Regions from separate parts of the Mesorhizobium sp. M1399 genome, predicted to be linked through region 1. Evidence: predicted binding sites of a transcription regulator. Region 1 holds the regulator's gene; each other region holds the start of a gene.
The links. The regulator PhoB, encoded in region 1, activates phosphate uptake and scavenging genes when phosphate is short. The targets are predictions, from matches to a motif close to TGTCATNNANCTGTCAT.
Positions count from the first base shown of each region.

Region 1 (7,132 bases):
ACATAGTTGCCTTCCGGCTTCACCTTGAACACGTCGCGGGCCTGCATGCGGCCGACTTCCTTGTTGTCGAAGGTCAGGTAAAAGACGTCCTTGTTCTCGATCAGCCGGTCGTAGCCGACAACCGGAATACCTTCGTCCAGCGCCTTTTGCACGGCCGGCCCTATCGCCGAGGCGTCCTGCGCCAGGATGATCAGTGCGTTGGCGCCCTGCGAGATCAGGCTCTCGACGTCGGTGAGCTGCTTGCCCGGATTGGACTGTGCGTCGGCGGAGATATACTTGTCGCCGGCAGCCTCGATGGCCGCCTTCATTGCGGCTTCGTCGGTCTTCCAGCGCTCTTCCTGGAAGTTCGACCAGGAAACGCCGATGACCTTGTCTTTAGCCTGCGCCACCGACGCAAGCGCCAGCGTCATGGCGACACCCGCCAGAATGGCGGTCGTGAATTTCTTCATCATATCCTCCCTGCGCCGCGTACGGCGTGACCAATTGGCCCCAAAGGCCAGCTTAGAGGCGCTAATTTTTTCGAGCCTCGAAAAAATACTGGCCCGATCTCCCGCTGCTGTCAACATCGATTCTGATGGATTTTGATGTTGCTGCGACTTTTTTCGAGCTTCGGAATAAACGATGACAGCGCCACCTGCATCTGACACTATTTGCCTCATCCGACACTATTTGTCGGCATTACCGACGGCTTCCGGTTCATGAGCGGCCGCGGCAAACCGGGAGGAAAGCAAAACGATGTCGGTCGGAATCCGCCATGACGATTTGCGCCGGCGCAACCGGGCGATGGTGATCTCGGCCGTGCGCCGGGCCGGCCAGCCATCGCGTACGGAGATCGCCGCAACCACCGGCCTCAGCCATTCGACCATATCGGCGATCTCCTCCGACCTGATACGGGAAGGCATCCTCGCCGAGAGCAAGGCAAGCGAACCCGTTTCGTTGAAACGCGGTCGTCCGCAGGTCGGCCTCGCCCTCAATCCGGAAGCGGCGGCGGTGCTGACCGTGGTGTTGTCGCTGAATTTCCTGTCGGCCGCCATCATCGACTATGCGGGGCAGGTGGTCGCCGAGGAACAGCGCCGGCTGGACACGCTGACCATGCCGCGCGACGAACTGATCCGCGAATGCATGGCCATCGTCCGGCGCCGGCTGGACGATCCAGATCTTGACGTCCGCAGTGTCGCCCGCATCGCCCTGGCGATTCAGGGAATTACCGACTCCCCTGCACGCGCCATGCTGTGGTCGCCGATCACGCCCCAGACGGACATCGCCTTTGCCGACATGCTGGAAGATGAATTCGGCATCCCGGCCACGGTGGAGAACGACTGCAATATGATGGCGGTGGCTTTGCGCTGGCGCGATCCGGATCGCTATCGCGACGACTTCATCGCCATCCTGCTTTCGCACGGCATCGGCATGGGGCTGGTGTTGAAGGGCGAGCTGTTCACCGGCACGCATTCCTCGGGCGGCGAGTTTGGCCACATGATCCATCGTCCGGGCGGCGCGCTCTGCCGTTGCGGGCGGCGCGGCTGCATCGAGGCCTATGCCGGCAATTACGCCATCTGGCGCAACGCCACGCAGATGAGCGAAGACAGCCAACCGGTCGCCGACGTCAGCGACGCCGACATGCGCGCGCTGGCGGTTCGGGCGCGCGAGAAGGACGGGCCGGAACGCGAAGCCTACCGCAAGGCCGGCGAAGCGCTGGGTTTCGGTCTCGGCTCGCTGTTCGCGCTGATCGATCCGGCACCGGTCGCAATGGTCGGCGCCAGTGCCGCCGCCTTTGATCTGATCGAGCCGGCCTTGCGGAAGGCCATCGCCCAGACCGCCGGCGGCCAGCATTCGGGCTCGATCTCCTTCGATACCGAGCCGAACGAATTGCCGCTGATCCGCGAAGGCTGTGCAATGCGGGCGTTAAGCTTCGTCGACCAGCAGATTTTCGCGCCGGGCGCGCAAATGAGGCCCGGCGTCAGAAAGAACGTAGCCTGACTGGGCGGGTCAATCTTCCCTGATCGCGTAGCCGGCACCGCGGATGGTGCGGATGACATCAGGCATGCGGCCGTTGTTGACGGCTTTGCGCAGCCGCCCGACATGCACGTCGACGGTGCGTTCGTCGATATAGATCGTCTCGCCCCAGACATTATCGAGTAACTGGCTGCGCGAGAAGACGCGGCCCGGATGCCGCATCATGAATTCGAGCAACCGGAATTCGGTCGGCCCGAGCCGGATCTCGGTCTTCTTGCGATACACCCTGTGCGATTCGCGATCGAGCACGATGTCGCCGACCTTCAGCACGCTGGACAGCACTTCCGGCTTGGCGCGGCGCAGCAGCGCCTTGACCCTGGCCATGAATTCCGGTGTCGAAAACGGTTTGACCAGATAGTCGTCGGCGCCGGTCGAAAGACCGCGTACCCGGTCGCTCTCCTCGCCGCGCGCGGTCAGCATGATGATCGGCAGCCGTTCGGTTTCGGGGCGCACCCGCAACCGGCGGCAGAGCTCGATGCCGGAAACCGCTGGTATCATCCAGTCGAGCACCAGAAGATCGGGCACATTCTCCTGCAAACGGATCTCGGCTTCGTCGCCGCGTGTCACCACCTCGACCTGGTAGCCTTCGGATTCGAGATTGTAGCGGAGCAGCACACCCAACGGCTCCTCGTCCTCCACCACCATTATGCGTGGTGCGATCATCGGCTGGGCACCCCCATCATGTCGCCGGTGCGGACATTGTCGTTTCGTCTTGCTTCGGACGATTGACCGGCAATTGCTCGCCGGTCAGCACATAATACGCATTTTCGGCGATGTTGGTGACATGGTCGCCGATCCGCTCCAGATTCTTGGCGCAGAACAGCAGATGCGTGCAAGCGGTGATGTTGCGCGGGTCTTCCATCATGTAGGTCAACAGTTCGCGGAACACCGACGTATATTTGACGTCGATGCGCTCGTCGGCGGCGCGTAGCTTGGCCAACGCGGCCGCATCGCCTGCAGCATACTCCTCGATGACGCCCTGCACCTGGATGAGCACCAGCTGCGCCATCGCATCGATGGAATGCGATAGGTCGCGCGGTGTGACGCTAAGGCCGACCGCACTCACACGCTTGGCGATATTCTTGGCAAGGTCGCCGATGCGTTCGAGATCGCCGGCCATGCGGATCGCCCCGACGACATGGCGCAGATCGTGGGCCATCGGCTGGCGCTTGGCGATCAGGGTGATGGCGCGGTCGTCCAGTTCGCGTTGACGCGCATCCATGATGGCATCGTCGGAAACGACGCGTTGCGCCAGCACGTTGTCAGAATTCAACAGGGCCTTGGTCGCCCCGCCGACCATCGAACCGGCGAGGTCGGCCATGTCGCGGATCAGCTTGCTGATCTGCTCGAGATCCTCGTCGAAAGAAGCGACTGTGTGTTCGCCCATGGTCCTGTCCTCATATGCGTGATCGGAACGGCTCAGCCGAAGCGGCCGGTGATGTAATCCTGCGTGCGCTTCTCGCGGGGCGACGTGAAGATCTTCTCGGTCCGGTCGAACTCTACCAGTTCACCCAGATACATGAAGGCGGTCTGGCGCGATACGCGCGCCGCCTGCTGCATGTTGTGGGTGACGATGACGATCGTGTAGTCGGCTTGCAATTCGTCGATCAGTTCCTCGATCTTGGCGGTCGACAGCGGGTCGAGTGCCGAAGCCGGCTCGTCGAGCAGAATGACTTCCGGCTTCACCGCCACGGTGCGGGCAATACAAAGCCGCTGCTGCTGGCCGCCTGACAGGCTCAAGCCGCTGGCGTTGAGCTTGTCCTTGACCTCGCCCCACAGCGCGGCCCGCTTCAACGCTTGTTCGACGCGGCCGTCCATTTCGGACTTGCCCAGATTCTCATAAAGCCTGACGCCGAAGGCGATGTTCTCGTAGATCGACATCGGGAACGGCGTCGGCTTCTGGAACACCATGCCGATCTTGGTCCTCAGGAGATTGAGGTCCTGCGAGCGGTCGAGAATGTTCTTGCCGTCGAGCAGCACCTGGCCCTCGGCTGTCTGCTTCGGGTAGAGTTCGTAGATGCGGTTGAACACACGCAGCAGCGTCGATTTCCCGCAGCCCGAAGGGCCGATGAAGGCAGTGACGCTGCGCTCGGGCAGCGACAAGGTGATGTCCTTCAACGCCTTGCTCTGGCCGTAGTAGAAGTTGAGGTTCTTGACCTCGATCTTCGTCTTCTCGGCGACCGTCTCGGTCATCGTCATGTCCGCGGACAACATCTGTGTCATCTGTCCTCTCTGCGTCCGGTAAGGCTGCGGGCGAGGATGCTCAAGCCCAGAACCGTCAGGGTGATTATGAGTGCGCCGCTCCACGCCAGTTGCTGCCATTCCTCGTAAGGGCTGAGAGCGAACTGGAAGATGGTCACCGGCAGGCTGGCCATCGGCGCGTTGATATTGCTGCTCCAGAACTGGTTGTTGAGCGCGGTGAAGAGCAGCGGCGCCGTCTCGCCGGAAATGCGTGCTATCGCCAGCAATATGCCGGTGACGATGCCGGACAATGCGGCGCGGTAGGCGACCGAACGGATCACCACCCAGCGCGGCGCGCCGATCGCGGCGCCGGCTTCACGCAACGCGTTCGGCACCAGGTTGAGCATGTCTTCAGTGGTGCGCACGACCACCGGAATGACCAGGATGGCAAGCGCAACGGCGCCGGCTATGGCCGAGAAATGCCCCATTGGCCGCACCATCAACTCATAGACGAACAAGCCGATGATGATCGACGGCGCCGACAACAGGATGTCGTTGATGAAGCGCACGACGGTGGTGATGCGCGAGAAACGCCCATATTCGGCCATGTAGGTTCCCGCCAGCACGCCGATCGGCGTGCCGACGACAACGGCGATGATCGTCATCAGCAGGCTGCCCGCGATTGCATTGAGCAGGCCGCCGGCCTCGCCTGGCGGTGGCGTCATCTCGGTGAAGACCGCGAACGAAAGCCCGGCTGTGCCCTTATAGACCAGTGCACCGAGAATGAGCGCCAGCCAGGCAAGCCCGATGCCGGCGGCGACGACGCAAAGCGCCATCATCACCGAATTTCTGGCTTTGCGGCGGCTGTGGAGCGATGAGGATGTCGACATCGGTCAGGCTCCCGTACGGGCGTCGATCCGCATCAGCATATAGCGGGCGGCGGCAAGGATCAGGAAAGTGATGACGAACAGGATCAGGCCGAGCGAAACCAGGGAAGAGGTGTAGAGATCGCCGTCGGCCTCGGTGAATTCATTGGCGATGGTCGCCGAGATGGTCGTGCCCGGCGCGAACAGGGAGGCGCTGATGCGGTGGGCGTTGCCGATGACGAAGGTCACCGCCATGGTTTCGCCGAGCGCGCGGCCGAGGCCAAGCATGACGCCGCCCATGATACCGATGCGGGTATAGGGAATGACCACGCGCCGGGTCACTTCCCAGGTCGTGCAACCGATGCCGTAGGCCGATTCCTTCAGCACCGCCGGCACCGTATCGAAGACGTCCTTGGTGATCGAGGTGATGAAGGGCAGCACCATGATGGCGAGGATCAGCGCCGAGGTCAGAAGGCCGATGCCGTAAGGAGGGCCGGCGAAAAGGCTGGATAGTCCCGGCACGCCGTGGAAGATGTTGATGATGAAGGGCTGTATCGTCGTCTGCAGGAACGGCGCGAACACGAACAGGCCCCAGATGCCGTAGATGATCGAGGGAATGCCGGCCAACAGCTCGACCGCTATGCCGATCGGGCGCCTGAGCGGGCGCGGGCAGAGTTCGGTGAGAAACACGGCAATGCCGATGCCGATCGGAACCGCGATCAGGATGGCGATGGCCGCCGTGACCAGCGTGCCGTAGATCGGCGCCAGCGCGCCAAATTTTTCCGTTACCGGATTCCAGCTTTCAGTCGTCAGGAAAGAGAACCCGAAGGACGACAGGGCCTGCCATGAGCCGGCAAACAGCGAGATTGCGACACCACCGAGGATGACCAGCACAAGAATTGCGGAAGCGCGGGTGAGTCCGCGGAATATGGCGTCTGTGAGCGCGAAGCGCCGCACCGTAGCTTCCCTGGCCCGGGCTGCAGATGATAGCATGGCATCGGAAGCGATGGTCATTGGGTCCTCGCGATTGAAGGCAACAGGGAGGGCGCCGTCGACGCCCTCCCTGGAGGAGATTACATAGCCGAGTAGAGCGGCTTGCCGTCGCTGCCGACGACTTCCTTGGCCCACATGGCCTTGACGCTCTCGACCACCTTGTCGGGCATCGGAACGTAGTCCAGCTCGCCGGCCATCTCGTCGCCCTTGTCGTATGCCCAGGCGAAGAATTTGAGCGCTTCGCCGGTGGTCGCCGCGTCGTCCGGCTTCTTGTACAGGAGGATCCACGTCGCCGCCGTCATTGGCCAGGACTCGGCGCCCGGCTCGTTGGCGAGGATGACGCCATAGCCCGGCTGCGAGCTCCAGTCGGCATTGGCCGCTGCCGCCGAGAATGCCGCCGCGGTGGGTTCGACCTTCTTGCCGTCCTTGTTGATCATATCGGTGTGGGTGAGCTTGTTCTGCTTGGCATAGGCGTATTCGACATAGCCGATCGCGCCGCCGGTCTGGGAGACGTTGTTGGCAACGCCCTCATTGCCCTTGGCGCCGATGCCCACGGGCCATTCCACGGCCTTGTCGACGCCGACCTTTTCTTTCCAGTCCGCGCTGACGTCGCCGAGGTAGTATGTGAAGTTGAACGTCGTGCCCGACCCATCGGAACGGTGAACGACCGCGATCGCCTGCGAAGGCAGCTTGACGTCGGGATTGAGCTTCTTGATCGCCTCGTCATCCCAGCTCGTGATCTTGCCGAGGAAGATGTCGGCCAGCGTCGGGCCGTCGAGAACCAACTCGCCCGGCTTGATGCCTTCGAGGTTGACGACGGGAACGATGCCGCCCATCACCATCGGGAACTGAGCCAATCCGGACGATTCAAGCTCTTCGCCTTTCAGCGGCGCATCAGAAGCGCCGAAGGTAACGGTCTTGGCTTTGATCTGCTTGATGCCGCCGCCGGAACCGATCGACTGATAGTTAAGCCCAATGCCGGTGTCTTTCTTGTAAGTGTCGGCCCACTTCGCATAGATCGGGTAGGGGAAGGTGGCGCCGGCGCCGGAGATGTCCGCGGCGAGCGCGGCGGACAG
Region 1 is NZ_JAMYKZ010000025.1:7,880-15,011, reverse strand. It holds gene xylF (D-xylose ABC transporter substrate-binding protein) at 1-449, opposite strand, end outside; gene NKH05_RS29340 (ROK family protein) at 736-1,980, shown strand; gene phoB (phosphate regulon transcriptional regulator PhoB) at 1,990-2,679, opposite strand; gene phoU (phosphate signaling complex protein PhoU) at 2,696-3,403, opposite strand; gene pstB (phosphate ABC transporter ATP-binding protein PstB) at 3,436-4,239, opposite strand; gene pstA (phosphate ABC transporter permease PstA) at 4,236-5,087, opposite strand; gene pstC (phosphate ABC transporter permease subunit PstC) at 5,091-6,077, opposite strand; gene pstS (phosphate ABC transporter substrate-binding protein PstS) at 6,137-7,132, opposite strand, start outside.

Region 2 (7,132 bases), on a different contig from region 1:
GGCCGAGCAGCTGACCGCCGGGCAGGTCCTTGTAGGTCGCCGACACCCGCCGCTCGACCAGCATTGTGCCGGTGTCGATCGCCCTGGTGTAGCCGAAGCGCGGCAGCGTCGTGCGATAGGCGCGAACCAGGAAGATCGCCTCGATCATGTCGCCGCGCGCCTGGACGATGGCGAGTGCCGCCAATTCCCTGTCGTAGAGCGAACCTTCGCCCATCACGCGGTCGACGCCGAGCGCCAGCTGCTCAACGATCTGGTCGAGGCGAAGTGCGGGCACCGAGCGGTCGCCGCGCCGGCGGTCGGCGAGCAATTTGTGGGCGTTGCGGATGGCCGCTTCACCGCCTTTTACCGCGACATACATCCTACGCCTCCATCGTCTTAATGCGCGTCGTGCGCGGCAGGCAGGCAATTGCGTCGGACGTGGCGAGGATGATGTCGACACCCCGCGGAAAGCGCTGATTGTTCTGCTTCCATTGCTCGACGAAATGACGCGGCATTTGCGCCGGCGCGATCGTCGCCGTCTTCTCGATGCCCGGGCCTTCGAGCAGCAGCGGAGCGCCGGAGACGAGATCGCCGACCTCAAGGATCAGCGTCGTCGAACGATCGGGATAATCCTGGGTGCCTTGCGAAAACCCGTCGAGCGCCATCATCTCGGCCGGCGTGGCAATCAGCGCGAAATGCGCGTCGGCCGGGGTGTTGGCCAGCGGCGCGCCGGTATGGAAGCCAAGCCAGGATTTCACCGCCGCCGACCCCTGCAAAGCCGGGTCGAGCCAGAGCGGCGTGTCGTTGTCGCACAGCGCCAGAGCAATGGCACCGGCGGTGGCCGACAGCGGCACGGGGGGGTGGGCGAGGGCCGGCAAGGGCTGCACGCTGCCCGGCCGCGCCATCGCGTCCATCACAGCGCGGAATACGGTCTGCGCGTTGAATACCGGATCGGCGAAGCCGCCTTCGATCGATTGAGTGGCGAGGTCCATCAGTCTTCTCCGCGCACCATTGTGAAGAAATCGACCTTGGTCGCCGCCGTCTCGGCGCGGCGCTGGTCACGGGCCTTGGCCAGTGCCGCCTGCAAGGGCGCGACGAGCCTGGACTCGACCCCGTTGCGGTGGGCCGGGTCCTGCCACAGCGCATCGGCGATTGCTGCCAGCCTTGCCTTCTGCTTGTCGCGGCCGAGCGCATAGCAGTGGCCGACATGGCCGGACGCAAGCCGCACCGTGGCACGGGTGACCGTCGCCTCGCCGACATTGAACGGCGCGCCGCCGCCGCCGATGCGGCCGCGTACCGTAACTAGGCCGGTTTCGGGGCCACGCAGAAGTTCAGCTTCGGAAGGCAGGCCGGCTTCGTCCCAGAGGCGGACAATGTCGTCGCCGGACGATTGCGCCAGCGTCGCCATTACGGCCCTGCGCTCGGCCTGCTCTCGCGCTTCCCGTCCTCGCATGGCTGCTACTCCTCGTTTGCGTGCATTTGTCTATTGATATAGACAACTATACAAATTATATCTATTATCTAGCGTGTGTCTATGACGTGTACGTGACACGGGCCAAAAGGTCGGCGCAAAGATTGGGGCGGGAAATGATCGGGCAAGCCAACAGCATCGAGCGGCGCAGCGGTGTCGCGCTATGGCGGCAGATCGCCGACCAGATCCTGCATTCGATCGCCGTCGGCGATTTTCCCGAGAATGCCGCGCTGCCGCCTGAGGTGGCACTTGCCGAACGCTATGGTGTCAACCGCCATACGGTGCGCAGCGCTATCGCAGCGCTGGTGCAGGAGGGTGTGCTCAAGGCGGAGCAAGGGCGTGGCACCTTCGTGCTGTCGCGAAAGCGGCTGTCCTATCCGATCGGCGCCCGCACCCGCTTTTCCGAGGGATTGCAAGGACAGGCGTCAGAGCGGCATATCACCTTGCTCGCGTCGTCGGTCGAGCCAGCCAACCGTCGTGTCGCAGAGGGCTTAGGCCTTGTGCAGGGGGCCGACGTGATACGCCTGGAAACGCGGGGCGAAGCCGATGGGATGCCGGTGTCCCGCGCTGCCGGCTGGTTCGATGCCAGGCGCTTTGCCGGCATCGATGCTGCCATGGCAGAAACCGGTTCGATCACGGCATCGCTGGCACGTTTCGGCATCGACGACTATCTCCGGCAATCGACCGTGCTGTCGGCGCGCCATGCCGATGCCGCCGACCTTGCCGACCTCGACCTGCAGCCCGGCGCCATCGTGCTGGTGACGGTCGCCGTCAACGTCACGCCCGACGGTCAGCCGATCCAGTTTTCGGAGTCGCGCTTCCCGGCCGAGCGGATCGAACTCAGACTGTCGGCGCTTTGAGACGCGGCTATCGTTGTGTCATCCGACCTGGATGACCGCCTTGATCAGCCCGGATTTCTCATGTGCCCAGCGGGCGAGGTCGCGCAGCGTCTCGCCAAGCGTGGTGCGGTGGGTGACTAGCTTTGCCAGCGGCACCGCACCGTTGCGGATTGAAGCGGCGACATGGTCGAAATCGGCGCGCAGAGCGTTGCGGCTGCCGATCAGCATCATCTCGCGCTTGTGGAATTCGGGATCGGAAAAGGCGATGTCGTCCTTGACGACGCTGACCAGCACCAGCGTGCCGCCATGCGCGACATGGGCGAAGGCCGACTGCACCGACTGGGTGTTGCCGGTGGCGTCGAAGACCACGTCAAAACCATCGCCGTCGGTCGCCTGTCGCACCAGATCGGCGGCGGCTCCCCGCGAACCGTCGAGGGTCGCGAAGCCGAGTCCGCTTTCGGCAAAGCCAAGCCGTTCAGCGCTCATGTCGAGCAGCGTCACGTCGAGCCCGGCGATCCGGGCGAACAGCGCCGTGCCGAGGCCGATCGGGCCGGCGCCGATGACCAGGGTACGCGCGCCCGATTGAGCCAGCGAGCGCCGCACCGCATGCGCCCCGATCGCCAGGAATTCGACGGCGGCCGCATCGGCCAGCGACAGGCCGTTTGCCGGATAAAGATTTTGCGCCGGCACCAGGATCTGCTCGCACATGGCGCCGTCGCGATGGACGCCGAGCACCTCGATCCTGACGCAGCAATTCGGCTTGCCTTGCCGGCAGGCGATGCATTTGCCGCAGGCGAGATAGGGATTGACGATCACCGCTTCGCCTATTGCCAGATCGACGCCTTGGCCGGTCTCCAGCACGGTCCCCGAGACTTCATGGCCCATGATGCGGGGATAGGCGAGGAACGGGTGCTTGCCTTCAAAAATGTGATAATCGGTGCCGCAGATGCCGACATGACTGACCGCAACCAGCGCCCAGCCCGAGGGCGGCGCGCCAGGCGCCGGGCGATCTTCGAGGACAAGTTCGCCGGGCGAGCGGCAGACGACGGCTTTCATGCTTCAATCCAGTCGGTTCATGGCACCGCCGGCTCTGCTGTTGCGAGGCCGGCGGCTGTTAGGGGCGATCTATTTGCCGCGGCGGCGCAGCCCGTCGAAATAGACGATGACGATGATCAGCACGCCGGTGATGATGCGCTGCCAGAAGGCGTTGACGTTGAGCAGATTGGCGCCGTTGTTGATGGTGGCAAGGATGAAGGCGCCGAGCAGCGGCCCGTGCACGGAGCCGACAGCGCCGAACAGCGACGTGCCGCCGATCACCGAAGAAGCGATCGCCTGCAATTCCCAGCCCTCGGCCTGCGTCGGATTGCCGATGCCGATGCGGGACGCGAGCAGCACGCCGACGAAGGCCGCACACAGCCCCGACAATGTATAGGCCATGTAGATTGTGCGCTGGACGTTGACGCCCGACAGACGCGATGCCTCGGCGTTGGAGCCGACCGAGAACAGGTAGCGGCCCCAGCGGCTGTGGTGCAGGAAGATGTAGGCCGGAATGCCGACCAGGATCACCATCCAGAACAGATTGGGGACGCCGACGAAGGAACTGCGCGAGAACGTCTGGAAGGCGTCGTTGTTGATCGAGATCGAGTTGCCGTTGGTCATCAACAGGCCGATGCCACGCAGCGAGGTCAGCGTCGCCAGGGTGATGATGAAGGGTGGCAAGCCCATCTTGACGATGCCGAAGCCATGGAACATGCCAATGGCGACGCCGACCAGCAAGGTAATCAGGATGGCTAGGAAAACCGGTGTGCCGGCGTTGATCAGCATCGCGACGATGACGGTGGCGAAGCCGACAACGGCGCCGACGGAAAGGTCGATGCCGCCGGTGATGATGACGAAGGTCTGGCCGACCGCCAGGATGGCGATCATCGACCCTTGCCGCAACAGGTTCGAGATGTTGTTGGCCGAGGCGAAGCTCGGCGTCGCCACCGACAGGATGATCCACAAAAGAACCAGCAGTGCCAGCAGTGTCAGCCCGAACAGGGCGTTGTAGTTGCGTTTCGGCCTTTCGGCAGCGATCGCCTCGGTGCTCATATCCGTCCTCCCGGTCTTTCTTGTTTCTCGGCCAGCGCCTGGGTGAGGATCTCCTCGTGATCAGCGGTATGAAACCCATGCGTGGCCACCAGCTTGCCGCGCCGGAACACGTGCAGCGTGTCGGCGAGCTCATAGACCTCGGGCAGGTAGGACGAGATCAGAATGATGCCGGCGCCCTTGGATAACAGCGCGCCAAACAGGCGGTAGATCTCGGCCTTGGTGCCGACATCGACGCCGACGGTCGGCTCGTCGAAGATGAACAGCTTGGCGCCGTGCGCGAGCCATTTGCCGATGACGATCTTCTGCTGATTGCCGCCGGACAGGCTGGAGGCCAGCGCACTTCGCGTCGGCGTCTTGATGCGCAGGTCGGCGATCTGGCGATCGGCCTGGGCTTTTTCCTGCGCGCGGGAGATCAGCAGATTGCTTGAGATGCGCTTGTAGATCGGCAGATTGAGGTTGAGCCCGACCGGCAGGTTGAGGCAGAGGCCCTGGTCGCGGCGGCTTTCCGGGGCCAGCGCCATGCCGAGCCTGATCGCGTCATGTTCTGAATTGACCTTGACCTCCTTGCCCTCCCAGAGGATCTGGCCGGCCGCCTTGCGGTGGCGGCCATAGAGCGTGGTGACGAACTCGCTGCGGCCGGCGCCGATCAGCCCGTAGAGGCCGACGATCTCGCCGGCGCGGACGGACATCGAGACATTTTCGAAACCCTTGCCGGACAGGTTCCTGGTTTCTACAAGCATCGCGCCCGGGGTGAAATGCTCCTTGTGGTAGACCTGCTCGATCGAGCGGTTGATCATCATCTTGACCAGCTCGGCGTCATTGGTCTCGGCGATATTCCTGGTGCCGACCAGCGTGCCGTCGCGCAGCACCGAGACGCGGTCGGCGAGCTCGAACACTTCTTCCATGCGATGGCTGATGTAGATGATGGTGACGCCTTCGCCCTTCAGCCGGCGGATCAGCGTGAACAGCTGGTCGGCCTCCTTGCGGGTGAGGTAGGCGGTCGGTTCGTCGAAGATCAGGAATTTGGTGCCGCGCACGGTGGCGCGGGCGGCGGCGATCAACTGCTGCTGACCGATGGTCAGGTCACCCAGCTTGACATGCGCCGGCAGGTCGAAGCCGAGATCGTCGATGATCTTCTGCGCCTGCCTGACCATCGCCCGCTGCTGCAGGATACCGAAACGGGAATCCTCCTCGCCGAGGAACATGTTGGCGGCGACGGTGAGATGGCGGCACAGGACGACTTCCTGATGCACGGCATTGATGCCGAGCGCCATCGCCTCATGCGGCGTCGCCAATGCGGCAGGCTTGCCCTCCCAGATGACGTCGCCGGAGGTGCGCGGCATGACGCCGGTCAGAAGCTTGATCAGGGTGGATTTGCCGGCGCCGTTCTCGCCGACGATGGCGTGGATTTCGCCGGCCTTGAAGGCGAGGTCGACCGGCTTCAGCGCGTGAGTGCCGGGATAGCGCTTTTCCAGCCCGCGGAGTTCGAGGATGGTCCTGCCCGGTTCAAGCGTTGGAGCCGGATGGAGTTCCTGCGCCGTCGACATCATGACAATCCTCCCAGATTGGCCCCCAAAGATTGGCCTCGCGATTGGCACGAGTGGGATGTTTCCGGGGCGAAAAGGCCCCGGAAACAGTTCACAGCGGCGATGCTCAGTCGAGCTTCGGGTTGAGCAGCGCGTCGATCTTCGGATCCTTCATGTTGGCCTTGGTAACCAGGTTGGCGCCGGTGTCGACATTGGCTTCGACCTTCTCGCCCTTCGAGGCGGCAAGCGCCGTCTTGATGCCGTCATAGCCCATCCGGTACGGATCCTGGACGACGAGCGCCGAAATGACGCCGTCATTGAGGAACTTGATCAGCTTCTCGTCGCTGTCGAAGCCGACCAGCCCGACCTTGCCTGCGAGGCTGTTCTCGGCGATCGCCTGACCGACGCCCTGCGCCATGATCAGGTTGGAGGCGAAGATGCCCTTGAGGTTGGGGTTGGCGGTGATCAGGTCGGTGGCGATGTTGAGGCCGGTGGTGGCCTGGCCGTCGGCGTATTTGTCGGCGACCAGCTTGAGGCCGGGATATTTGGCGGCGAGCTGTTCCTTAAAACCCTGGGCGCGCTGTTCGAGCGAGCCGGCGCCCGGAAGCGCGGTGATCAGGGCGACGTCGCCCTCGACCTTGCCGCCATTGGCTTCGCCGATGGCTGCGGCAAGGCCGTCAGCGGCGACGCGGCCGCCCTGAATGTTGTCGGTGGTCAGGAACGAGGTGAAGGCCTTGGAGTCGGCACCGGAGTCGATACCGATGATCTTGACCTTGGTGGCGGCCTCGTCGATCGGCTTGCCGAGCGCCTTGGCTTCGGTCGGCGCGATGACGACGGCGGCCGGGTTGCCGGCGACGGCATTTTCGAGGATCGAGATCTGGCCGTTGACGTCGGTCTCGGCCTGGGCGCCGAGCTCCGGCACGTTGACGCCCAGGTCCTTGCCGGCCTTGCGGGCGCCGGCCAGAACGATCTGCCAGTAGAAGGACGTGGTGTCCTTGACGATGATCGGAATGGTCACGTCGGCCGCGGATGCCGGGCCCGAATGCATCACGCCGGCAAGCATCGAGGCGGCTGTGAGTGCCACGAAGGCGCGGCGATTGAGAATGCTGGTCACGAATTTCATTAGGAGTCCTCCCTAAGTCGCCCGGTGAATGTTATGGAAGCTCCATTCGGATGGCGCGGCCGAAACGGAACTTTATCAATAAAAAACATTTACCGCATTTTGA
Region 2 is NZ_JAMYKZ010000017.1:51,763-58,894, reverse strand. It holds gene NKH05_RS25985 (carbon-phosphorus lyase complex subunit) at 1-358, opposite strand, end outside; gene phnH (phosphonate C-P lyase system protein PhnH) at 360-971, opposite strand; gene phnG (phosphonate C-P lyase system protein PhnG) at 971-1,432, opposite strand; gene phnF (phosphonate metabolism transcriptional regulator PhnF) at 1,567-2,310, shown strand; gene NKH05_RS25965 (zinc-binding alcohol dehydrogenase family protein) at 2,329-3,345, opposite strand; gene NKH05_RS25960 (ABC transporter permease) at 3,415-4,380, opposite strand; gene NKH05_RS25955 (sugar ABC transporter ATP-binding protein) at 4,377-5,930, opposite strand; gene NKH05_RS25950 (ABC transporter substrate-binding protein) at 6,034-7,029, opposite strand.
Region 2: phnF (phosphonate metabolism transcriptional regulator PhnF) is a predicted target of PhoB. The motif match lies at 1,514-1,530, and genes of this name have one in related genera.

Region 3 (7,132 bases), on a different contig from region 1:
ATCCCGATCCGGCGCATCTCCATCTCACCGGCACCGGGCTGACGCATCTCGGCTCCGCCGCGACCCGCGATTCCATGCACAAGAAGCTCAGCGATGGCGGCGAGGAACAGCTGACCGATTCCATGAAGATGTTCCGCATGGGGCTGGAGGGCGGCAAGCCGGCGAAGGGCCAGATCGGCGTGCAGCCCGAATGGTTCTACAAGGGTAACGGTACCATGGCAGTGGCGCCCGGCGCGGCGCTCATGTCGCCCGCCTTCGCCCAGGATGCCGGCGAGGAGCCGGAAATCGCCGGAATCTATGTGATCGGCGACGACGGCGCCCCGTTCCGCGTCGGCTTCACGCTGTCGAACGAGTTTTCCGACCACGTCACCGAGCGCGTGAATTATCTCTTCCTCGCCCATTCGAAACTGCGCAACGCCTCGTTCGGGCCGGAGATCCTGATCGGCGACCTGCCGTCCGACATTCGCGGCGCTTCACGCATCCTGCGCCACGGCAAGCTGCTTTGGGAAAAGCCGTTCCTGTCGGGTGAAGCGAACATGTCGCACACCATTGGCAATCTCGAGCATCACCACTTCAAATACTCGGCCTTCCGCCAGCCGGGCGACGTACATGTGCACATGTTCGGCACGGCGACGCTGTCCTTCGCCGACGGCATCAGGACCGAGCCCGGCGACGTATTCGAGATCGAGGCGAAGGATTTCGGCCTGCCTCTGCGCAACCCGCTCGAAATCGAGCAGCCGGTGAAGGTGGCGGTGAAGACGCTTTGAGCCGGCATAGGCCGCAAAGTGAGGGGAAGCTCAGCGCGCGGCGCGGAAATGCTTGGACAGTTTTAGGCCTTGCGCCTGATAGTTCGAACCGAGATCGGTGCCGTAGAGCGCTTGCGGCCGTTTCAGCATGTGCTCGTAGACCAACCGTCCGACGATCTGGCCATGATCGAGAATGAACGGCACTTCGTGGCTGCGCACCTCGAGCACCGCCCGGCTGCCGGTGCCGCCCGACGCCGAATGGCCGAAACCGGGGTCGAAGAAACCGGCATAATGGACGCGGAACTCGCCGACCAACGGATCGAAGGGCGTCATTTCGGCGGCGTAGAGCGGCGGCACATGCACCGCCTCGCGCGACACCAGGATGTAGAATTCGTCCGGATCGAGCACCAGCTCGCCGGCACCGCTCTTGTAGAGCGGCTCCCAGAAATCGACGACATCCTGCGCGGCGCGCTTGTCGACGTCGACCAGGCCGGTGTGGTGCTTGCCGCGATAGCCGACCAGCCCATCCTTGTCGCCGTCGAGGTCGATCGACAGCGCGATGCCACCGCCTGAGATGTTGGGTGGTTCGGTGGCGACCAGCATCTCGGCGCGATGCAGGTCGTGCAGTTCGCTTTCCGACAAAAGCGCATTGCCGGTGCGGAACCTGATCTGCGACAGCCGCGAGCCGGTGCGTACAACGATCGGGAAGGTGCGCGGGCTGACCTCCAGATAGAGCGGGCCTTCATAACCGGCGGCGATCTTGTCGAACTCGTGGCCGCGGTCGGTCATTACCCGAGTGAAGATATCGAGCCGTCCGGTCGAGCTTTTCGGGTTGGCCGAAGCCGAAATATGAGCGGGCAGCGCCAGGCTTTCGAGCAGCGGCACGATGTAGACGCAGCCGGTTTCCAGCACGGCACCTTCGGCGAGGTTGATCTCGTGCAGCTTCAGCCGGTCGAGCTTGTCGACAACCCTGTGGTCCGGACCGGGCAAGAAGGAAGCACGCACCCGCCAGGCCTTGTCGCCGAGCCTGAGGTCAAGGCTGGCCGGCTGGATCTGATCGGCATCTAACATGCGCGGCGATTTCAGCGCGCCCGTCTGGAACAGCGCGGAAATATCCTGATCGGGAAGAATGCCTGTCTGCCGCAAGGGTCTGGCTCCGTTCGAACGCCGGGCGAGGTCTTGTTCTGTCGCAGGTCCGACCGTGGACGCCTTTGGCACCTGCTTGGTACAACCCTCTTAATCATGCCGGCAATTGACGCAAGCGCGGCGCGGGTCTAAAGCTCGTTATCCCGTGGTGATTTGGCCGGTCGGCTTGCAGCCACGTTAAACAAGTCGCTAAAGGACCGTCGGGCCGCAAGGCCATATGGACCGGTTGCGACTTTCGCGACCGGTTTTTTGTTGTTTGGACCAATTTTGGTGTTTGGATAGAATGATGACCAAGAAGCGCGACTGGAAGCCTCAGACCGCACTCGTGCACGCCGGGACGCTGCGTTCCGGCTTCGGCGAGACCTCCGAGGCGATGTATCTCACCCAAGGCTATGTCTACGAGACGGCGCAAGCGGCGGAAGCCCGCTTCAAGGGGGAGGAGCCGGGCTTCATCTATTCGCGCTATGCCAATCCGACGGTCGACATGTTCGAAAAGCGTATGTGCGCGCTGGAAGGCGCCGAGGACGCGCGCGCTACGGCGTCCGGCATGGCGGCGGTGACGGCAGCGCTGCTGTGCAGCGCCAAGGCGGGCGACCATGTCGTGGCGGCGCGCGCACTGTTCGGCTCCTGCCGCTGGGTGGTCGAGACGCTGGCGCCGAAATACGGCATCGAGGCAACGCTGGTCGATGGCACTGACATCGCCAATTGGGAACAGGCGGTCAAGCCGAACACCAAACTGTTCTTCCTGGAAAGCCCGACCAACCCAACGCTGGAGGTGGTCGACATCGCCGCCGTCGCGGCACTTGCCAACTCGATCGGCGCCAGGCTGATCGTCGACAATGTCTTCGCCACGCCCTTGCAGCAGAAACCCTTGCAGCTCGGCGCCCATATCGTCGTCTATTCGGCCACCAAGCATATTGACGGCCAAGGGCGCTGCCTTGGAGGCGTTATCTTGTCGGACAAAAAATGGATCGACGAGAACCTGCATGACTATTTCCGCCACACCGGCCCCAGCCTCTCGCCCTTCAATGCCTGGACCCTGCTGAAAGGCCTGGAGACGCTGCCGCTGCGCGTACGCCAGCAGACGGAAAGTGCCGGCCGCATAGCGGATTTCCTCGCCGAGCGCCCGCAAATCGCCCGTGTCATCTATCCCGGCCGTGCCGACCACCCGCAAGCGGCCGTGGTCAAGAAGCAGATGTCGGGCGGCTCAACGCTGATCTGCCTGGATGTGAAGGGCGGCAAGCAGGCGGCCTTTGCTTTCCAGAACGCGCTCGACATCGTGCTGATTTCCAACAATCTCGGCGACGCCAAGAGCCTGATCACCCATCCGGCGACGACCACACACAAGAACTTGACCGATGAGGCCCGCGCCGAGCTCGGCATCGGGCCGGGCACGCTCAGGCTTTCCGTCGGCCTGGAAGATACCGACGATCTGCTCGAAGATATCGAGCAAGCGCTGAGAGCCGCCGGATAGGGCTGACCGAACAGAGGTGAGCGGGGGGCGCCGATCAGGCGCCGGACGGGGTCTCTTCCAGCTCCGCGACGGCCTTGGTCTGGATGGTCATAACGTTGCCGCGCCAGTCGACGGCGCCGCTCAGCCAGCCGCGCGCCCATATCGCCGGCAGCATGCAGTCGCGAACCATCATCGCCAGGATGGTGCGCAGCGACAGGTGCCATCCTTTGACCCAGGCCAAGGCACATTCCGGCAGGTAGGCCGCGACCAGCACGGCGATGGCGGTTGCCGGCAGGCTGACGCCGGCGTCAGCCGCCGCGATCAGCGCAAGCAGCAGCGGCGGCGCCGCGCCGATCAGGATCTCGGGGGCGAAGAACAGCGCGAAGGTGACGCGGCGCAGCCGCGCCCAACGCGCCTGCCGAGACCAGATCTCGCCAAGCGTGCGCCGGCCGAGCGGCTGTTCGAAGGGCGAAGCGACAAGATTGACGCGAAGTCCGAGCCGGTTGACCAGCTTGGTCGCGGCGGCGTCCTCGGCGATCTCGGCGGCCGGTGCGCGGATGCCGCCATTGGCGTCAAGCATCGGCTTGTTCCACAACATGCTCTTGCCCTGGGCGAAGCCAAGGCCGAGCGCCTCTCCAGCGTACTGCCAGCGTGCCTGCAGTGTGTTGAGAAAGGCGCATTCGACCTCCCCCCAAAACCCTTCAGGCCGCGAGCCGATCGGCGTCGAGCAGACGAGGCCGGTGTCGGGCCGCCATGCCGCCATCAGCTGCTGGACATAATCGCTCGGCATAAGCACGTTGGAATCGGCAAGGATGACCCAGCGATAAAGCGCCGCTTCCCAACCCTTCACGCAATTGTTGAGTTTCGGATTGCCGCTGATGCGGTCGTCGCCGACGAGCAGCCGGGCGCGTATAGCCGGAAAACGCGCCATTGCAGTGGTGATCGACTTGACCACGGGGTCGTCGGCATGGGCGACGCAGAAGATGAGTTCGTAGCGCGGCCAGTCGAGTGAGAAGGCGCGCTCCAGCGTCTCCTCGGTAAACGGCTCGACGCCGCGCGCCGGGACGACGATCGATACCGGTGGCACGGTGGCGGCCGGCGATGCGATCCTAGCTGCTCGCTTCAGCTTCAGCGAAGCTAACAGGATGCTGGCGAGATTTGAAAGAAGGAGAGCTATGGAAAAGAGGGCGGCTGCGAATGTCGGTTCCATCGAGATCTGGTCACTCCAGAAATGCTGGCCGCATGACGGCCGTTTTCAACAATTCGACAGAACACCGAGTCGCCCGGCACAAGCCTGCACACCATCATTGTCATGTGTCACTTAAATGACATTGTTTTTCGGCACCTGCGCTTGAGTCGGGCAAGGAGATGACGCGCATCGTTGATCAAACTGCGCTGAGCGTCGAAAGTTCCGTCTACATTGCTTTGGAGCAGTTCATGTACAGCGCCGTCACCCGCAACATCGAAGTGCAGGTCAGGCCGTTCTATCTGGAGGATCATTCCGACCCGCCGCAAAACCGCTATGTCTGGGGCTACCAGGTGACCATCGACAATCGGTCGGACGAGTTCGTGCAGCTTCTGTCGCGCTACTGGCACATTACCGACGGCACCGGCAAGGTCGAGGAAGTGCGCGGCCCCGGGGTCGTCGGCGAGCAACCCGGACTCAACCCCGGCGACAGCTATCAGTATACGTCTGGATGCCCGCTCTCGACCCCGTCCGGCATCATGGTCGGGCACTACACAATGCGCAACAAGCGGGGCGAGACCTTCGACGTCGCCATCCCCGCCTTCTCACTCGATTTGCCAGGCACGCGGCGCACCGTCAATTGACGTTCACTTTGATTCCTCTTCCCGCCTTGCGGGGCGAGGAACCCAAGTTCTGCGAAGGCAGCCGCACTGACGCTCGTTATTGAGCCGCTGCAAATTCCGCCGGGTCGAAGTCATATTGCTTCGAGCAGAATTCGCAGGCGACGTGAATGCTACCATCCTCGGTGCTGTCTCTGATCTCCTCGGCGGAAAAACCCTCGAGGATGCCGCGGATCTTCTCCCTCGAGCATGAGCACTGGTCGGCGACCGGCACGCCGCCGAAGACGCGGACACCATGCTCGTGGAACAGCCGGTAAAGCAGCCGCTCGGCGCCGATAGTCGGATCGATCAGCTCGGTCGGTTCAATAGTACCAAGCAGCGCCAGCAGTTCCTGCCAGGAATTGTCGGTCGGGTCGTGGATTTCCTCACGCGGATCGCCGTCGCCCCCGGGAAGGTCGGGTACGCGCATGCGTTCCGGCGACTGCGGCAGGAATTGTGCCAGCAGGCCACCGGCGCGCCATTGCTCGCGGGCACCGCCGACGCCGGGCGTCAGAAGCTTGGCCACCGAAAGCCGTAGGTCGGTCGGAATCTGCTCCGATTGGCGGAAATAGGTGCGTGCGGCTTCTTCCAGCGTGACGCCGTCGAGCTGGACGATGCCCTGGTAGCGTTGCGTGTGGGCGCCCTGGTCGATTGTCAGCGCCAGGACGCCGCTGCCGAGCAGCGTCTGCGGCGACGTCTCGCCGGCAGCCGTCAAAGCCTCCAGCCGGTCGGCATCGAAGCGGGCATAGGCGCGCAGCGCGTGCGGCGTGGAGAAATCCGCGACCAGCATATCGACCGGCCCGTCGGTGCGGGTCTGCAGAATGAACTTGCCCTCGAACTTCAACGAAGTTCCGAGCAGGACGGTCAGCACACAGGCTTCGGCCAGTAGTCGTGCCACCGGCTCGGGATACTCGTGGCGGCTGAGAATAGCGTCGAGCATCGGCCCGAGCTGGACGGTACGGCCGCGCACGTCGAGCGGGCCGACCTCAAACGGCACGACATGGTCGTCGCCGGCGTAGCCGAACTCGCCGAGCTTGGGTTGATGTTCAGCCAATTGACGAGTTTCCAACATGACAAAGCTCCGGGGCGCGGCGATGCCGCCCTCCGGGGCGCATGCGACGAGACGCGCTCGATTTGCGTGATGCGCCTGAGATAGGCACCACGAACTCCCGGATCAAGGCGGCCCGGATCAAGCGCCCAGGCACCAGGCCAAAACCGCCTTCTGGGCGTGGAGCCGGTTCTCGGCCTCGTCGAACACCACCGAATGCGGCCCATCGATGACCTCGTCGGTAACCTCCTCACCGCGATGCGCCGGCAGACAGTGCATGAACAGCGCGTCCGGCTTGGCTTTCGCCATCAGGGCCGCGTTGACCTGATAGGGCAAGAAGACATTGTGGCCGCGCGCACGGTGCTCCTGACCCATCGAGACCCAGCAGTCGGTGACGATGCAGTCGGCCTCGTGAACGGCCTCCTCGGGCGAACGAGTGAATTTCAGCTTGCCGCCATTGGCCTTCGACCAGTCGACATGCCTCTGAGCCGGTTCGCTGCCTTCGGGCACGGCGACGTTCAGCTTGAAGCGGAACCGCGCAGAGGCCTCCAGTAAAGAATGCAGGACATTATTGCCGTCGCCGGTCCAGGCGATCGTCTTGCCGGCCACCGGACCGCGGTGCTCTTCGAAGGTCATGATGTCGGCCATCAACTGGCAGGGATGGGTTTCGTCGGTCAGCCCGTTGATGACGGGCACCGTAGCGTTTTCCGTCAGTTCCAGCAGCCGGTCATGCGAGGTGGTGCGGATCATGATGGCATCGACATAGCGCGACAGCACCTTGGCCGTGTCTGCAATAGTCTCGGAACGGCCAAGTTGCATCTCGGTGCCAGTCAGCATGATCGTCTCGCCACCCAACTGCCGCATGCCGACGTCGAACGACACGCGCGTGCGCGT
Region 3 is NZ_JAMYKZ010000009.1:218,321-225,452, reverse strand. It holds gene araD1 (AraD1 family protein) at 1-767, shown strand, start outside; gene NKH05_RS17830 (2'-deoxycytidine 5'-triphosphate deaminase) at 798-1,892, opposite strand; SAM riboswitch at 2,028-2,105, shown strand; gene NKH05_RS17825 (O-succinylhomoserine sulfhydrylase) at 2,176-3,366, shown strand; gene NKH05_RS17820 (ceramide glucosyltransferase) at 3,401-4,555, opposite strand; gene apaG (Co2+/Mg2+ efflux facilitator ApaG/CorD) at 4,783-5,175, shown strand; gene NKH05_RS17810 (Hsp33 family molecular chaperone) at 5,252-6,262, opposite strand; gene argF (ornithine carbamoyltransferase) at 6,380-7,132, opposite strand, start outside.
Region 3: NKH05_RS17820 (ceramide glucosyltransferase) is a predicted target of PhoB. The motif match lies at 4,660-4,676, and genes of this name have one in related genera.

Region 4 (7,132 bases), on a different contig from region 1:
GCCTGCCGCGTGTTCATCCGTGCTCATTTTCCAGGCCTCCGTAATTGCTGGCGACCGCCTGAGATAGCGCTGCGCGAACCGTGTCAGGATTTGCCGGCTTCCGCCAGCATGTCGCGTTCGCGGCGCGACTGGACCAGCCAGTTATAGGCCGCTCCGCCCGCCATGAGCACGGATGTGCCGAGAAACACCGCGCGCATGCCGAAATGGCCACCAACGAAGCCGCCGAGCAACGGTCCGGCGACCTGCCCGACATATTGCGCCGAGATCGACAAGCCCAGCACATTGCCGCCGACGCCGTCAGGCACATTGTGGCGGATGACGCTGGTGATGCAGGGCAAAAGACCGCCAAGCGCCAGGCCCATCAGGAAACGCAGGCCGACGAGCTGCCAGCCTTGCGTGACGAAGGCCTGCGGGATCAGGAGCAGCGCCGAGACTGCGAGCGTGGCAACGATGACGTTCCAGTGGCCGATACGGTCGGCGAGCTTGCCGAGCCGCGACGCCGACAGGATGGCGCCGAGCGCTGCCGCCGACATGACGATGCCGGAGACCAGCGTGACCTGGCTCGGATCTTCGATGAGCTGCTGGACATAGACGGTGATGATCGGCTCGATCGACATGGTGGCGAAACTCAACAGCGTCCCGGTCGCCAGCATGGCGACGACGGGGCGCTTGTCGGGAATTTGCGACCAGCCGCCTTTCGCCTTTTCTTCTGACGCGGCCTTGGCGGCAACCGGGCGAGGGGCCTCCTTGATCAGCAAGGTGGTTGCCAGAAAGGCCAGGAAAATGACGCCGCCGGCGAGCAGGAATGTGGCGCGGATGCCAATCAGCGGCGGCAGCGCGCCGCCGAGCAGCGGGCCGACCAGGGCACCGGCCGTGATTCCGGCCGACAGCACGCCCAGCGCCCAGCCGGAGCGATCCTTCGGCGTCTGCATGGCAACCAGGATGGTCGAGCCCGAAGAATAGCCGCCGGCAAAGCCGATCAGCAGGCGCAAGAACACCAATTGCCAGACAGTCTGCACCATGCCGGTCAGCGACATGCACAGCGCCATGCCGAAACTGGCGCGCACCAGCATCAGTTTGCGGCCGTAGCGGTCGCCTAACCGCCCCCACAGGGGTGCGACCAGCGCGGCAGCAAGGAAAGTGGCGCCGTAGGCGATGCCCGACCACTGCACGATCGCCGCATGGCCCTCGGCGCCCAGCTGTTCGACGTAGAGCGGCAGGAACGGCAACAGCAGCGTCATCGCTGCGAGCGTGCTGAACGAGCCGGCAAAACACACGGCGAGATTGCGGCGCCAGTGGACGTTATGCGTGCCTTGCACGGCGAGGGTGGCGTCTTGCGGCATGTCAGAGACTGCTGTCGTTGGGTTGCTGCGGATACCATTTTGGGATACCAAACTGGTATCCGTCATGGACGCAAGGCTGGTCGCTGTCAATGCGGTCCCTGCAAAGTGATCGCCAGTAATGGCCGGTGAGCAGAGGGCCAATGAACCGGCTCCAACAAACGGAACGCCAATGTCGCAGATGCAGAACGTCGAAAAGCAGCTTCGCGAGATGATCCTCGGGCTCGAGATCGGTCCCGGCGAGCGGCTGACGGAGCGCTGGGTCGAAAGCCGCTTCGGCGCCTCGCGCACGCCGGTCAGGGCGGCGTTACTGCGGCTGGAGACCGAAGGCCTGATCTGCCGCGACGGCCGCGGCTGGACGGTCTCGCCCATCAATCTTGCCGAGCTGGAGCAGATCGCCGTCTATCGCGAGGCGGTCGAGGTCGCGGCAGTCAGGCTGACTTGTGCCTTGCAGGACAGAGGTGCCGTCGAAATCATCGAGGCGATGCTCGATTCCTGCGACGACCAGACGCCGCGCGAGGAATGGCATCGTGTCGGCATGGATTTTCATATCGAGCTGGCGCGCCTGTCAGGCAACGAGTTCCTGTTCAGAGCGGTTCGTGATGCGATGACGCGCCTGTCGCGCGCCCGCTGGCTCGAGGTTCGCGACGAGGCAGCGCTTGGCCGTGCCTGGGCCGAACACCATGCCATTCTGTCGGCGGTGCGGGCCGGCGATGCCGATGGGGCCGCCTGCCTGCTTTCATCTCATATCGACGGTAGCCGCGACCGGCTGGTGACGTCGTTGCGCAACGACCGGCGCGGCCTGCGCGCCAGGGGATTTGCCGTCGTCGCTTGAGTGAGGATCGGCGGCCATTGATCACGAAAAAGGCAGATGAGCGAAGAAAGCTACTTTCGGTCTCGCTTCGCAAATGCCGATGGCGTAAGAGCGGCGATGGAAAACAACCGATTTGACACACCCGTGACCGTCAAGGGCGCGGCGGGAAGCAATCAGCTCTTGCGTACGGCCCGCGAGGCTTCCGACTACCTCCTCAACAATTGGCCCGGCAAGCGCAGCCCCAAGCACCGCGAAGCGCTGCAAGCCTGTCATGATGCGCTGGCCGGCGACAAGCCGGCCATGAACGCAAGACGGGCCTTCATTGCCGCCGCCCGCGAAGTGAACGTCTTCGTCAGCGACAAGGCGCCGGCCTGAGGCATAGCGGGGACTTGATCGAGACCCGGGCCGCCTGACAGGCCTGATATCATCACTCGGCCGTTTCGGTGTTGGTTTGGGACTCGCTTTCGCCCTCGGGCTTCGAGCGCTCCTTGGCCGCGACTTTGGCAGCCTGCTTTTCCGCCTTCTTGGCAGCCTTCTGCCGGTCGCGTTCCTTGCGTTCCTGACCGTAGTTCGGTGCTCGTGCCATATCGTTTCCTTTCATTGTGCTTGGCCTTTGCCTAGGAGCATTGGGCCACAAACACAACACCGCAAGGCACGATCGGCTCCATATCTCGTCGCAGTCCGGGGAGCCCCGCTTCAGGGCGTTTTTTCAGGCGCCGTCCCGGTCGAGGACGAGATCGGCGGGCCCGAACCGGTCCTTTGCCGTGAATTGCTGGTGCCAGTAGGGATAGAGCACGGGCGGCCTGCTGACCACGTCGAGGCGTGTGCGCTCCTCATCGCCGAGCACCAGGCTTGCAGCAGCGATATTGTCCTTGAAATGCGCTTCGGTTCGTCCGCCGATCACCAGCGAACTGACGGCGGGCCGGCCAAGCAGCCAGGCAAGCGCCACCTGCGCCGCCGACACGCCGTGGTTGTTGCCGATATCGATCAGCACGTCGACGATCCGCCACAGCCGGTCCTCGTCGCGGATCGGCGGTTCCGACCAGCCACTGAGCTGGCGGGCGGTCGGCTGGTCACGGTGGTATTTGCCGGACAGCAATCCGCCGGCGAGCGGGCTCCAGACCAGCACGCCGAGCCCTTGGTCGACCGAGATCGGCAACAATTCATACTCGGCCTCGCGGGCTTCCAGCGTGTAGTGGATCTGCTGGGTGACGAAGCGCGGCTGGTGATGACGGTCACTGATACCGAGCCCCTTCATCACCTGCCAGCCGGAATAATTGGAACAGCCGACATAGCGGACCTTGCCCTGCGCGACCAGCGTGTCGAGCGCGGCGATGGTTTCCTCGAGCGGTGTCAGGCCATCCCACTCATGCAGGAAATAGATGTCGATGACATCGGTCCTGAGGCGCTTCAGGCTCCTCTCGCATTCGCGGATCAGATGATAGCGCGACAGGCCTTCATCATTGGGGCCTTTGCCGATCCGCATGCGCGCCTTGGAGGCGATCAACACGTCGCCCTTGCGCTTGCCGCAGAGCGCCTCGCCGATGATCTCCTCCGACACCCCGTTCGAATAAACGTTGGCGGTGTCGATGACGTTGATGCCCGCATCGATGCAAAGGTCGATCATCCGGCGCGCCTCGTCGAGGTCGGTCTTGCCGACCGCCGAAAACGCGCCGCCGCCGCCGAACGTCATGGTGCCCATGGTCAGCGTCGAAACCTTCAGCCCGGAACGGCCGAGAGTGCGGTATTCCATGTCGTATCCTCATGATTTTATCGGGAAAGGGCGTTTCAAACGACAGCCCTGAATGAACCGGGCATTTGTAGGATAATTCGTTCCGCTTGTCGCCCGTGTTGCAGGGCAACATCGATCACATCTTACGGATTGGGCGCGCAGCCAGCGCAACAGCGGCTGCAATAAAACCGTCATTGCCGGCCTATACTAACATCGGTTCAGCGCTTCGATTTCCGGCCGCCGGGCCGGGCGGCAGAGCGCCTGACAGCGGCCGACACGGCCTGTAAGCGGAGCAGCGCAAATGACCGAGATAAAACAGAATTCCCCGGCCAGGGACTGGCTGGAAGCGGAACTCGCCGACACGCTCGACGAAGATTATGAGCTGGAAATCTCTGAGCCGGCGCTGTCGATGGAGATCGCCAAGATCTATAAGAATGCGCATCCGCCATCGATCGACCGCCTGCAATATTTTCGCGATCTGATCACGCTGCAATCCGAATTGATCAAGCTGCAGTCCTGGGTCGCCTATCACAAGAAAAAGCTCGTCGTGGTCTTCGAAGGCCGCGACTCGGCGGGCAAGGGTGGCGTCATCAAGCGCATCACCCAGCGGCTTAATCCGCGCATCTGCCGCGTCGTAGCACTTCCGGCACCGACCGAGCGCGAGAAGTCGCAATGGTATTTCCAGCGCTACGTTCCGCATTTGCCGGCCGGCGGTGAGATCGTGCTGTTCGACCGCTCCTGGTACAACCGCTCCGGCGTCGAGCGGGTGATGGGCTTTGCCCAGCCGGATCAGGTCGAGGAGTTCTTTCGCGACGTGCCGGATTTCGAACGCATGCTCCTCCGCTCAGGCATTACGCTTGTCAAATACTGGTTTTCGATCACCGATGAGGAGCAGCAGATGCGCTTTTTGATGCGCATCCACGACCCGATGAAGCAATGGAAATTGTCGCCGATGGACCTCCAGTCGCGCGTGCGCTGGGAGCAGTACACCAAGGCCAAGGAAGAAACCTTCGCCCGCACCAACATCCCGGAAGCTCCCTGGTTCATCGTCGAGGGCAACGACAAGAAGCGGGCGCGGCTGAATTGCATCGACCATCTCCTCAAGCAAATGCCCTATGAGGAGGTGCCGCACGAGGAGATCACACTACCGGAGCGCGTCTTCAATCCCGAATACGAACGTCAGGTGCTGCCACGCGAACTGTATGTGCCGGAGAAATACTGACTAAAGCAGCGAGGAGGGGCGCTGCCTCCGTGGGCAGCGCCCTGCAACAAGCTAGGCGCGCTCGATGATGACATGCGTGGCCTTCGGCGTCGCGACCTGCTCGCTGCAGCGGTAGCCGAGCTTGGGCATGTCGATGCCGGCAAAAAGGCTCTCGCCTGCGCCGAGCAGGACAGGTGAGATCGCCAGATGCATCTCGTCGATGAGCTTTTCCTTGAGATACTGCCGGATCGTAGAAACGCCACCGCCCAGCCGTACATCCTTGCCGTCAGCCGCTGCTTTCGCCTTCTCCAGCGCTGAGTGGATGCCGTCGGTCACGAAATAGAAGGTCGTGCCGCCCTCCATGACAATGGGATCCCGCTGATGGTGCGTCAGCACGAAGACCGGCACGTGGTATGGCGGATTGTCTCCCCACCAGCCTTTCCAGCTCTCGTCAGGCCACTCGCCGCGGATCGGCCCGAACATGTTGCGGCCGAGGATCCAGGCGCCGACATTCTCGAAGCTGCGCGCGGCGAACGCCTCGTCAGTGTCCGTGGTCCCGCCATCCTTGCCGAGAACCATCTTGCGGAAGGTGCGGGTGCCGAACATCCATTCGTGCAGGGCTTCCCCGCCAACACCCAGCGGGTTCTTCAGGTCTTGGTCGGGACCGGCGCCGAAGCCGTCGATCGACAAGGTGAAAGCGCTGACGCGAAGTTTGGACATGAGAGCCTCCTTGATAACCAATTGTGAGATGCAAGCAGTTATCGGGTAGCTTAACTGATTGCATTTTGCAAGCGGTTTTTTGAATCGCCGGGGCCAATCGCTTCCAAATCATGTTGGAATGACCAATCTCAATGTTGGCGCCGCCCCTCATCCGCCTGCCGGCACCTTCTCCCCGTATAGTGACGGGGCGAAGGGGCTGGCCGCAACCTCGGCGATGTTTTTGCAACGCTGGAGATTGGCGAAATCTTTTGCGAACGCGTCTTTCTCCCCGTCACTATACGGGGAGAAATGCCCGGCAGGGCAATGAGGGGCAGCGCAAACCTGAAGCGATTGCCTGCGGTGGCCATGTCGCGCTTTGGACGAAGGAACGTTACTCGATGTGGGCGCTACGGAGGCGCATCACCCCTTCAGCATCTCAGCCACTTCCGGCGCGAAATAGGTCAGGATGCCGTCGCAGCCGGCGCGCTTGAAGGCCAGCAGCGATTCAAGCATCGCCTTTTCCCCGTCGATCCAGCCATTGGCGGCGGCGGCCTTGATCATCGAATATTCGCCCGACACTTGATAGGCGAAGGTCGGCATCTGCAACTCGTCCTTCAGCCGGCGGATGATGTCGAGATAGGGCAGGCCGGGCTTGACCATCAGCATGTCGGCGCCCTCGGCGAGATCCTGCTCGGCCTCGCGCACCGCTTCGTCGGAATTGGCGTGATCGATGTAATAGGTCTTCTTGTCGCCCTTGAGCAGGCCGGCGGTGCCGACCGCCTCGCGGTAGGGGCCGTAAAAGGCGGATGCGAACTTGGTCGCATAGGACATGATCGCTACATCCTGAAACCCATTGGCGTCCAGCGCATCGCGGATGGCACCGATCCGGCCGTCCATCATGTCCGAGGGGGCGATGATGTCGGCCCCTGCCGCCGCCTGGATGACGGCTGCTGCCGTCACCTGCTCCACCGTTTCATCATTGACGATAATGCCGTCGCGCAAGATGCCGTCATGGCCATGCGAGGTGAACGGGTCCAGCGCCGCGTCGGTGATGATGCCGATCTCCGGCACCGCGCGCTTGATGGCGCGGGTGGCGCGGTTGATGATGTTTTCCGGATCGAGGATGTGCGAACCGGTCTGATCGCGCAGGCCGAGCTCGACATTGGGGAAAGTGGCGATCGCCGGAATGCCAAGCTTAGCCGCGCGCTCAGCCTCCTTGACGGCGAGGTCGAGCGACAGGCGGAAGACGCCGGGCATGGCGGCGATCGGTTCGCGCACTTGTCTGCCGTCGACGACAAAGATCGGCCAGATCAGATCGTCGACCGAGAGCCGGTTCTCCTGGACAA
Region 4 is NZ_JAMYKZ010000012.1:255,683-262,814, reverse strand. It holds gene NKH05_RS22695 (DUF423 domain-containing protein) at 1-27, opposite strand, end outside; gene NKH05_RS22690 (multidrug efflux MFS transporter) at 84-1,343, opposite strand; gene NKH05_RS22685 (GntR family transcriptional regulator) at 1,513-2,175, shown strand; gene NKH05_RS22680 (DUF982 domain-containing protein) at 2,272-2,529, shown strand; gene NKH05_RS22675 (hypothetical protein) at 2,582-2,740, opposite strand; gene NKH05_RS22670 (aldo/keto reductase) at 2,864-3,907, opposite strand; gene ppk2 (polyphosphate kinase 2) at 4,188-5,108, shown strand; gene NKH05_RS22660 (dihydrofolate reductase family protein) at 5,160-5,807, opposite strand; gene hemB (porphobilinogen synthase) at 6,207-7,132, opposite strand, start outside.
Region 4: ppk2 (polyphosphate kinase 2) is a predicted target of PhoB. The motif match lies at 4,065-4,081, and genes of this name have one in related genera.